DNA from 3 places in the Xanthomonas nasturtii genome. Region 3 is predicted to be linked to each of the others. Evidence: predicted binding sites of a transcription regulator. Region 3 holds the regulator's gene; each other region holds the start of a gene.
What was found. Region 3 encodes FliA, which starts transcription of late flagellar genes. Its sites were predicted from a motif close to TAAAGTTTNNCNNNCNNNGGCCGATAA; they were not measured.
Positions count from the first base shown of each region.

Region 1 (3,277 bases), 1.9 Mb from region 3:
CCTCGGTGACGGCAGGGGCCTGCGCGCTGGCAAGTGCAGGCAGGGCGGCCAGCGCGATGGCGACGAACAGGTGCCGCAGCGGCAACGGGGTGGGCATGTAGGAGTCTCCGGGACGAAAGGAGCGCGCAACGCGGTCGGCGCGGCCGCACGATGCTACCCGCTGCCCGCCATGCGTGCCTCTGCCGGAAGTCTTGCTTCTCATCGAGCGACGCGGCATCGCCTGCGTAGTGGATTCAATCGGCGCACAGAAGTCGCCGAGCAGGTGCTGCAGCTGACGCACCCGCGCGCGCTTACTTGCTCATGCAGCGCTTCCAGCGCTCGTTCACCCGCTGCGCAAACCAGGCGGTGGTGAGCGTGCGGGTGATCTTTGGGCTTTCCAGGGTGATGCCGGGCAGCACGGCGCGCGGCAGCGGCTTGCCGGCGCTGCGCTCGGCCAGTGCGAACACCTGGCGATACAGCTCGGTATCTGCGAAATCGGCCGCGTTGCCGGCTTCCAGTGCGCGCCGGAGCTGGCGGTCGCTCATCGCCAGTTGGCTGCCCAGGCTGCGCGCGGCGCGCTCGGTGCTGCCGGGCGCGTCCAGGCTGGCGCCGGGTGTGAGCAGGTCGCCGTCCAGTGCCAGCGCGATACCGCTGGCCTTGCTCAGCGCGGCCTGGAAGGCGGCATTGCGGCTGGCGTACCACCCGGCGTTGAAATCGGCGAAGCGGTACAACAGCGCGTCGTAGGTGACCGGGTACCCAAGCAGATGCTGGGTGCCGAACCACAGCCCGCCACGGCGGCTGAAGACCTCGTGGCGGATCGAGTCGCCGGGTGGGTAGGGATAGCGCTGCGCATGGTGTTCGGCAAAGGCGATGCTCACCTGCATCGGCCCGGCGGTGTGCACCGGGTTGAGCCCGTCGAACAGGCGCGCGCCCAGCGGTACGCTGCCGGTGAAGTCTTCGAAGATGCGGCTCAGTTCCTGCTCGGTGCGCGCGGCAGCGATGCGCGTGGCATAGCTGCGCCCATCCGGCGAGCCCAGGCGCAAGGCGGCATCGACCATGAAACCGGGGATGTGGTGCGCACCCGCGCGGCGGTCGATCTCCGCACGCGCGATCTTGCCCAGGTTGGGCACCACCGGGTTGGCCTGGTAGGTCGACTCCTGCTCGGTCACCGCCAGCACCGCGCAGATGTGCTCGGCGCTGGTGTCCAACGCCTGCGATGACAGCGCCACGTACACATCGCTGGCCCAGCCGGCGCGGTCGGGCAATGTCGCCGGCAGGCGCCGTGCGATATCGGCCTTCACCGCATCCGGCGTGCGTTGCGGCGCACGCGGGGCCTGGGTGGCGCATGCCGACAGCAAGGCGATGGTCAGCAGTGTGAGCAGACGGGGAAGGGGCAAGGTCACGGCGTCTCCGGAAGATCGAGGGGCGGCAGCTGCCGTGCGGCAGTTTACGTGGCGCGCCTGTGGGGGCTTTCATCTTGAGTCGAAGGCTGCAACTGTCCGCGCGAAAACGACTGCTGACTCGTGCAGCGAGCGCCCCTCGGCGCCCCGGCAACATGTTCGCGGCAGTTGGTGACCCCGTGCCACATACAACGTCCGCGGCAGGTCTGCGCCAATGCAGGCCCCTGGCATCGGCAGCGGCGCATGGCGTCATCCCGATTCAAGACTGGACCACCCTGGCCGATAACGAGCTCGACTCCTTGCGCGTCGATCACGTGCCCCGTCGTGCCTGCCGGTCATCATTGCAGTTGCATGACATCCGGATCACGGCCATTTGGCCGCAGATTCCACCCGATTCCATCGCTGTCCAACCGTGGGAGTGCCTGAGATGCCGCAGCAACCAGCAAGCCGCCACCGGAGCGGACATGGCGCCCCAAGGGCGCGCGCACGCTGCGGCCCGTTATCGCCGTGACGGTTCCATGAGCATGCCGGCAACCCGGTGGCGACGCGTGCTTGCCGGGCTGGTCTTGTTGCTGAGCAGCGCGGTGGTGTCGGCGCAGCCGCAGCCGTGGAAGACCATTGAAGCGGCAGCAATCGACGACCCCATGGCGGCGTTGCAGATCGCACAGGCTTCCCTGCAGCAGGCCCGTCGCAGTCACGATGTGGATGCCGAGTTCTGGGCCTTGCTGACGCAGGCACGCGTGCTCATTTCGCTGGAAGACAACGAACGCCGCCAGGTCGTGCTCACGCAGGCGCGCGGGAAGCTCGACCAGTTGCACGGCAGCGCCAGGCAGGCGCAGCTGTGGCTGGACATCGTGCAGGCGCTCAGCGATGTGCGCGAAAACCCCAATCGCGGGATGGTGGCGCGGCTGGAAGCGCTGCGCGAACGCGCGCGCGTCCTGGGGCGCAACGATCTGCTGTGCGAAGTGGAATCGGTCGACATGTGGAGCATGCTCGCTTCCGGCAGCAGCGATGAATCCTGGAGCGCGGCGCAGGCCAGCTACCAATGTGCCGCACACGAAAAAATCCTGGCCCTGGAACTGGATGCGCTGACGCAACTGGGCTCATTGGCCAGCCGCGTCGGTGGCCGTGCCGCCGAAGACAACGAAACCGAAGACTATCTGCAGCGTGCGCTTGCGCGCCTGCATGACCAGCCGGCACGCTTCCAGCGCAGCCTGATCGAATACGAGTTCGGCACGGCCTTGGCGGCACGCCAACCCGAAGCGGCGCTGCTGCATTTCAGGCGCGCGCTGGCGCTCAGCCGCGAGCTGGGCGACCAGGCCGGCGTGGCCGCAGCGTTGACCAGTGCCAGCGAAGCCCTGATCGAAACCGGCGATGCCGCCGCCGCATTGATGATGGCGCGCGAGGCGCTGCCGCTGATGCAGAAGCAAGGCAACATCGCTCGCGTGGCGGCATGCCACACCGTTCTGCTGCAGGCCTTGATCGCATTGAAGGCGGGCAATCTCGATGACGAAATCATCGCCGCCAAGGCCGCCGACGACCCCAATCTCACCTTGAACCGACGCGCGCAACTGGTCGACGCGATCGCCCAGGCGCTGGCATCGCAAGGGCGCCACGCCGAGGCCTACCAGGAACTGCAGCGCGCCAACACGCTGCGCGCGCAGAGTCTGGACCGCCAGCGCGACACCGTGATGCTACGGCTGCAGGCGCGCTATGACGATGCACGCCGCGGCGCCGAAACCGCCGAACTGCGCCGCCGCAGCGAAACCGCGCAACTGGCGCTGCAGGCACGCGAAGCCGGCCAACGCGCGTTGTGGATCGCGTTGTGCGCGGCATGCCTGTTGCTGATTGGCGCGCTGGTGGTGCTGGCATTCGGCGCACGCCACCGTCGCCAGCTG
Region 1 is NZ_CP142084.2:4,171,547-4,174,823, reverse strand. It holds gene M3O59_RS18250 (S9 family peptidase) at 1-97, opposite strand, end outside; gene M3O59_RS18245 (DUF1615 domain-containing protein) at 291-1,382, opposite strand; gene M3O59_RS18240 (GGDEF domain-containing protein) at 1,898-3,277, shown strand, end outside.
Region 1: a site for FliA is predicted at 1,639-1,665, ahead of M3O59_RS18240 (GGDEF domain-containing protein). Genes of this name have one in related genera too.

Region 2 (3,277 bases), 1.8 Mb from region 3:
GGTCGAGTCCGGCAGCAGCAGCACGAATTCTTCGCCGCCGAAGCGGGCAATGGCATCGGTGGTGCGCAACACTGCCTTGGCCACGTCCACGGTGTGGCGCAGCGCGGCGTCGCCGCCGGCGTGGCCGTGTGCCTCGTTGAGCCGGCGGAAGTCGTCCAGATCCAGCATCGCCACGCACAGCGGCTGGCCGCTGCGTTGGGTGCGCGCCGCCTCGCGCTGGAACAGTTCTTCAAAGCCGCGCCGGTTGAGCGCGCCGGTCAGTTGGTCTTCGCGTACCAGCCCGGCGACGGCGTTGAGCTCCTGTTCGAGCGAGGCGATGCGTTGTTCGGCGTCTTCGACCTGGCGGCGTGCGGACAGTAGCTCGTCGCGCGCGGCCAGCGCCTGCGCCTGCACCCCGGCGGTGTCCTGCAGCACGTCCTGCAGCAGGCGATTAAGATCTGGAATGCTGCGAGCGTCGCCGATCGCCTGCGAATAGCCGGCAACGCGGTCATGGTACTCGCCGGTGCTGGTGGCCATGCCGTCGAGCTGGTCGACGAAGGACACCATCATCTCGCGCATGGCGGTCTTGGAATCGGCGATGCCCTGTTTGAGCAGGCCCTGTTTGTAGATCACCTCGCGCAGGGTGCCGCGCGCCTGCTCGATCGATTCCACGTCCAGCGGCCCGGCCAGCAGCTGCCGCACCACCGAGATCTGGCCCTGCAACCAGCTGCGATCGTCGAGGAGTTCGCCGACGTTCTCCAGCAATAGGTCAAACAAGCCCAACAACAGGTTCTGCTGCTCGCTGGCATCGTCGGCGCGCAGGCCGATCTGGTGGCTCAGTTCGCGCAGGCGCTGTTCCAGCGTGATCAGTTCATGCCCCGGACGCCAGTGACGCAGCGCCGAGGCCAATGTCTGGGCCTCTTCGGCCAGCTCGGGGCTGCGTTGCAATAGGGTGGCCAGGGCATTGCCCAGCGCATGCCGCAGCAGGTCGCGCAGCTGTTCGGCTTCGGTGCGGCCTTCGGCCAGCGAATCGCCGATATCGATGGTGCGGATGTATTTGTCGATCAGCTGGCGCAGCGTGCGGCCGTAGCCGGGCCAATCGCCGGCCGCATACGCCGCGCTCAGGCGCACGCCCATGTCGCCGAGTTCGCCATGCAGGCTGGCGATGCCTTCGGCGAACGCGAGCAGCAGCGCCTCTGGATGCGCGGCATGCGAGAACAGCCGCATCAGCAAGGCAGTGGCGGCGGCGGGGTCGTGCGCGCCGGACTTGGCCTTGGCCGGCACCAGCTGATGTGCGGACAGGCCCTGCCCGCCGCGCTCGCCGTTGATCACTGCGGGCAAGGCAGCGGCGGGGCGCGCAGTATCCGCGCCGCCCCAGGGCAACAGACGGCGCAGCCCGCCACGCGGGCGGCTTGAGGGGTCGGGCTGGTCTGCCATGCGCCGGGGTCTCGAAAGGTCTTTTACTAACGCTCGTTATCGGCGCGGGCACGGGCCGCTTGAGCAAGCCGGGCCGTAGCGCGCAGCAACAGCATGCAGGCAATGCGCGAAGCGCCGTCGCGACAAGTGACGCGGACGCGTCGATGAACAAGTTATCCAGGTGACGACGAACGCGGCAGAGTTCTCCCGCACCGGGTGCATCTCACTGCGTATGCACCGATACGGGGATGTCATCGCACTGCAATGACGTGCTTATGCCTGCGCGTATGCGCAGCTGTGCGCAAAGAAATGTAGCCTGTCGCAGAAAAGTCAGCACGTGTTCACGCATATTTTATTTGGTCGGGGTGTAAATTCGTCGGCAAGGACACCGTGGAGTACGCGCGTTGGCCCCGCTCCTCATTCGTAGCAAGTCGTCTGGCTGAATCGGCAGACGGTGGTTTCCGCTTCGCCGTTTTTCCGTCTCACCCCACATTACGACGGATGTTTAGATGGTTGCTATGATGCCGCTTCACGCTACCACCGCACGCTTAGAGCGCAGCACGATGCTCCCTACTCTGAAGAAGAGCGGGCGACCGCGTGATGCGCGCGGCCGCTTCATCCGTCACCACGAGCGCCTGCCGGTGTCGCTGGCGGACACGCGCGGGGCCTTGTTCGTGGTGTCGGAGATGGCGGACTTCATCAAGGCCGGCGGTCTGGGCGATGTAGCGGCCGCACTGCCGCGCGCGTTGCGCCATCGCTACGACGTGCGCGTACTGATCCCGGGCTACCGCGCGGTGCTCGAGCGCGCCGGCAAGGTGGAAATCGTCGGCCGCGTGTTGGCGCATGCCGCGCTACCGGCCTGCGACATCGGCCGCATCGTGCAGTCCGACGGGCTGCCCATCTATATCCTGCTGTCCAAGGAACTGTTCGAACGCGACGGCTCGCCGTATGTGAGCGCCAGCGGTTCGGAGTTCGAAGACAACGCAATCCGCTTCGCCACCCTGTCGCATGCCGCCGCGGAAATTGCCGCCGGCCATGCCGGGCTGGGCTGGAAGCCGCGCCTGCTGCACCTGAACGACTGGCCGTGTGCGCTGGCCGCCGGCTATGTGCGCTGGTCCGGCGGCACCACGCCGTGCCTGCTGACCATCCATAACCTGGCCTACCAGGGGCTGGTGCCGTATTCGATGGCGGCTGCGCTGGGCATCCCCGCCGAGCGCGTGGCCGAGCTGGAGTTCTACGGGCAGATGTCGTTCCTGCGCGGCGGTATTGTGAATGCCGACCACGTCAACACCGTCAGCGTCAGCTACGCCAAGCAGATCACCGGCCCGGCCCAGGGCTGTGGCCTGGACCGGCTGCTGGCCGGTCGCGCCGCCAAGGGCGCGCTGACCGGCATCGTCAACGGTATCGACGCCAGCTGGGACCCGCGCACCGACGAATACCTGGATTCGCACTTCAGCGTGAACCAGTGGCAGGGCCGTCAGGCCAACGCCACGCAGGTGCGCAAGGCGTTCGGGCTGCGCGAGAGCACCGGCCCGCTGTTTGCGGTGGTGTCGCGGTTGGTGCACCAAAAGGGCCTGGACCTGATCTGCGAGGTCGCCCCGCAGATCGTGGCCGCCGGCGGCCAGATCGCAGTGATCGGCGGCGGCGAGCCGGAGATCGAGCGCCAGGTGGCCGAGCTGACCCGGCGCTATCCCGGCCAGATCGGCGCTTTCATCGGCTTCGAGGAAGGGCTGGCGCGGCGCATGTTCGCCGGTGCCGACTTTCTGCTCATGCCCTCGCGCTTCGAGCCCTGTGGCCTGAGCCAGATGTACGCGCAGCGCTTTGGCTGCCTGCCGATTGCGCACGCCACCGGCGGGCTGATCGACACCGTGGACGATGGCGT
Region 2 is NZ_CP142084.2:455,181-458,457, forward strand. It holds gene M3O59_RS01970 (GGDEF domain-containing protein) at 1-1,416, opposite strand, end outside; gene glgA (glycogen synthase GlgA) at 1,905-3,277, shown strand, end outside.
Region 2: a site for FliA is predicted at 1,453-1,479, ahead of M3O59_RS01970 (GGDEF domain-containing protein). Genes of this name have one in related genera too.

Region 3 (3,277 bases):
CGCCGATCAGGTTGACGATGGCGTCCAGGCGTTTGGTATCCACGCGCACGGTCTGTTCGGCTTCGGCGCCGCCCTTGGCTGCGCCTTTGCCGGCCGCCTTGGGAGCGGGCGCATGCGCATCGTCGGCATGTGCGGCCGCCGCCGGTTTGGCAGCGGCTGCCTGAGGCACGGCCTTGACCGCCGGTGGGCCGCTCTTTGCATCGAACTGTGCAATCAACGCGGCCGGCGCGTGCGGTACCGGCTCGCCGGTGCCCATCGCATCCAGCATGGCCTGCAGATAATCCAGCGATTGCTGCGCGGCATCGAAGTGATGCGCCTGCAGCACCGCCTGGCCGGAGCGCGCCATGCCGAGGGTTTCTTCAGCGGCGTGGCACAGCTCCACCATCGGTTTGATCGCCAGAAAGCCGGCGCCGCCCTTGAGCGTGTGGAAGCCGCGGAACACCGCGTTGAGTTGGTCGGCCTCGTCTGGTGTCTGTTCCAGCGACACCAGCTGTTCGCCGAGGCGATCCAGGATTTCCTGGGCCTCGACGATGAAATCGGCAGCAATATCGTCTGGAACAGCACTCATGGTTACAACCCCAATCCGGACAGCAGGTCATCGGCGTCGTCCTGCGACACCGCGTGACGGTCCAGGCCCTTGACTGCAGGACCGGCAAGACCGCCGTCGTCTTTCTTCGGTTCGGTGCTCTTCGGCGGCAGGCCGAGCGCGCCGAAGCCTTCATGCACGCGCCGCACGATGCCGGCCACGCGCCGGATGATCTGGCCGCTCAAATCCTGATAGCTCTGCGCCAGCGACAGTTCGGTCAGGTTGTGGCGCATCTTTTCCAGCAACGCGCCCTGGTCCTGATTCAGACCGCCATCGCGCAACTGGTTGGCCAGCTCGCGGCATTCTTCGACCAGATCCAGCGTGCGATGGCTGGCCTTTTCGGTCATTTCCACCACGTGGTCCAGGCGCGAACACGCATCGTCCAGTTCGCCGGCCTCTTCGGGCACGGTGGGCAGTTCGCCCAGTGCCTGGCCAAGTTCGCGGGCGAGCCGGCTCAGGCCCTGCATCATCGGACGCGTGCGCAGGGCGGCGAGGTGGTCGACCTCGCGCTTCCACGCTGCTTCGTCACCGCTTTCCAGTGCGTCGAGCGCGCCTTGCAGGCGGTCGATCAACGCGGCGCGTTCGGCATTGGTTTCCACGGTGGCGTTCATCAGGCGGTGGCCGCCAGACGTTCGAACACCTTGCCCAGCTTTTCTTCCAGCGTCTGCGCGGTGAACGGCTTGATGATGTAGCCGTTCACGCCGCACTGCGCGGCTTCGATGATCTGTTCGCGCTTGGCTTCGGCGGTCACCATCATCACCGGCAGGTGCTTGAGCTTGGCGTCGGCGCGGATGTTGCGCAGCAGGTCGATGCCGGTCATGCCGGGCATGTTCCAGTCCGTCACCACGAAATCGAACGGGCCGGCACGCAACGCCGCCAGGGCGCTGTTGCCGTCTTCGGCCTCTGCGGTATTGGTGAAGCCGAGATCGCCCAACAGATTCTTGACGATACGTCGCATCGTCGAAAAGTCGTCCACGATCAGGATCCGCATGTTCTTGTTCACATCAAGCTCCTAACACGAAAAATTACGCGAAAAATTATTCGTCAATTTCGACACCGGCATCGGCCAGTTCGAAGACTTTGAGGCGGCCCCGCAAACGCACCACTGCCTGGCCGTGGATCTGGCACACGCGCGATTCGCTGACACCGAGCACGGCGCCGATTTCCTTCAGGTTCAATTCCTGTTCGTAGTACAGCGACAGCACCAGCTGCTCGCGCTCGGGCAACTGGCCGATGGCCTTGCCCAGCTCGCGGCCGAATTCGCCACGCTCCATCATCTGCTGCGGGTTGGGGCCACCCTTGGCGGTGGTGTCCAGCTCGCCGTGATCTTCGATGCGCGATTCCAGGCTCAGCACCTGGCCACGTGCGGCGTCTTCCATCAGACGCAGGTAGTCGGGCAGCGGCATTTCCATCGCGGCAGCCACTTCGGTGGCGGCGGCGGCGCGGCCGGTGTTCTGTTCGATCTTGCGCACGGCGGCAGCGGCGTCGCGGGCGCGGCGGTGCACCGAACGCGGCACCCAGTCGCCACGTCGAATCTCGTCGATCATCGAGCCGCGGATGCGGATCGAGGCATAGGTTTCGAACGAAGCGCCCTGTTCGGAGTCGTAGCTGCGCGAGGCTTCGATCAGGCCGATCATGCCGGCCTGGATCAGGTCGTCCACTTCCACGCTGGCCGGCAGACGCGCCGCCAGATGGTGGGCGATGCGGCGGACCAGGTCGGCGTGCTGGGTCACCACGTCGTTGGCGTTGTTGCGCTGCACGGCGCGGTACTGCGCGCTGGCCGTGGTTGCGGTAGCGGTGCTCATGCGGCCACTCCCCGTTGGATGATGCGTTCGACAAAGAACTCGACGTTGCCGCGCGACACGGTGGGGGCCTGCCAGCGCGAGGTACGGCGTGCGATTTCTGCGATGGCCTGCGCCGACGGGCTGGACGGGTAGGCCTTGATGACGGGCTGCTGCCGCTGCACCGACAGGCGCAACCAGTCGTCCTGCGGCACGTGGCCGAGATAGTTCAGCGACACATCGCCCAGGAACTTTTCGCACACGCGCGAGAGCTTGTCGTACAGCAGGCGGCCTTCGTTGGGGTCGCGCACCATGTTGGCGATGATCTGCAGGCGGTCTACGCCGCGTTCGCGGGAGAGCACCTTGATCAGCGCGTAGGCGTCGGTGATCGAGGCCGGCTCGTCGCAGACCACCACCACGGTGTCCTGGGCGGCCTGGCAGAAGGTCAGCACGCTGTCGGTGATGCCGGCGGCGGTGTCGATGACCATCACGTCCAGGTCGCGTTCCAGTTCGGAGAACACGTTGACCAGGCCGATGTGCTGGGCCGGGGCCAGTTCGGCCATGTGGCGGCGACCGGACGCGGCCGGCACCACCAGCACGCCGCCGGGGCCTTCGATGATCACTTCATCGAGCGTGCAACGGCCGGCGATCAGGTCGGCCAGGGTGTACTTGGGCGAGAGTCCCAAGACCACATCCAGGTTGGCCAGGCCAAGGTCGGCGTCCAGCAGCAGGGTGCGTTTGCCCATGTCGGCAAGCGCCACGGCCAGGTTGGCGGAGATGTTGGTTTTACCCACGCCACCCTTGCCACCGGTCACGGCAATGGTGCGCACCGGGCCCAAGGGCTCGGGACGGGTCGCCGACAGGGGGAAGGCGTTGGTCAGCTTGGCGTATTCACGCGACTGCATGGTTG
Region 3 is NZ_CP142084.2:2,247,048-2,250,324, forward strand. It holds gene M3O59_RS09765 (chemotaxis protein CheA) at 1-568, opposite strand, end outside; gene M3O59_RS09770 (protein phosphatase CheZ) at 571-1,197, opposite strand; gene cheY (chemotaxis response regulator CheY) at 1,197-1,589, opposite strand; gene M3O59_RS09780 (RNA polymerase sigma factor FliA) at 1,624-2,391, opposite strand; gene M3O59_RS09785 (MinD/ParA family protein) at 2,388-3,272, opposite strand; gene flhF (flagellar biosynthesis protein FlhF) at 3,259-3,277, opposite strand, start outside.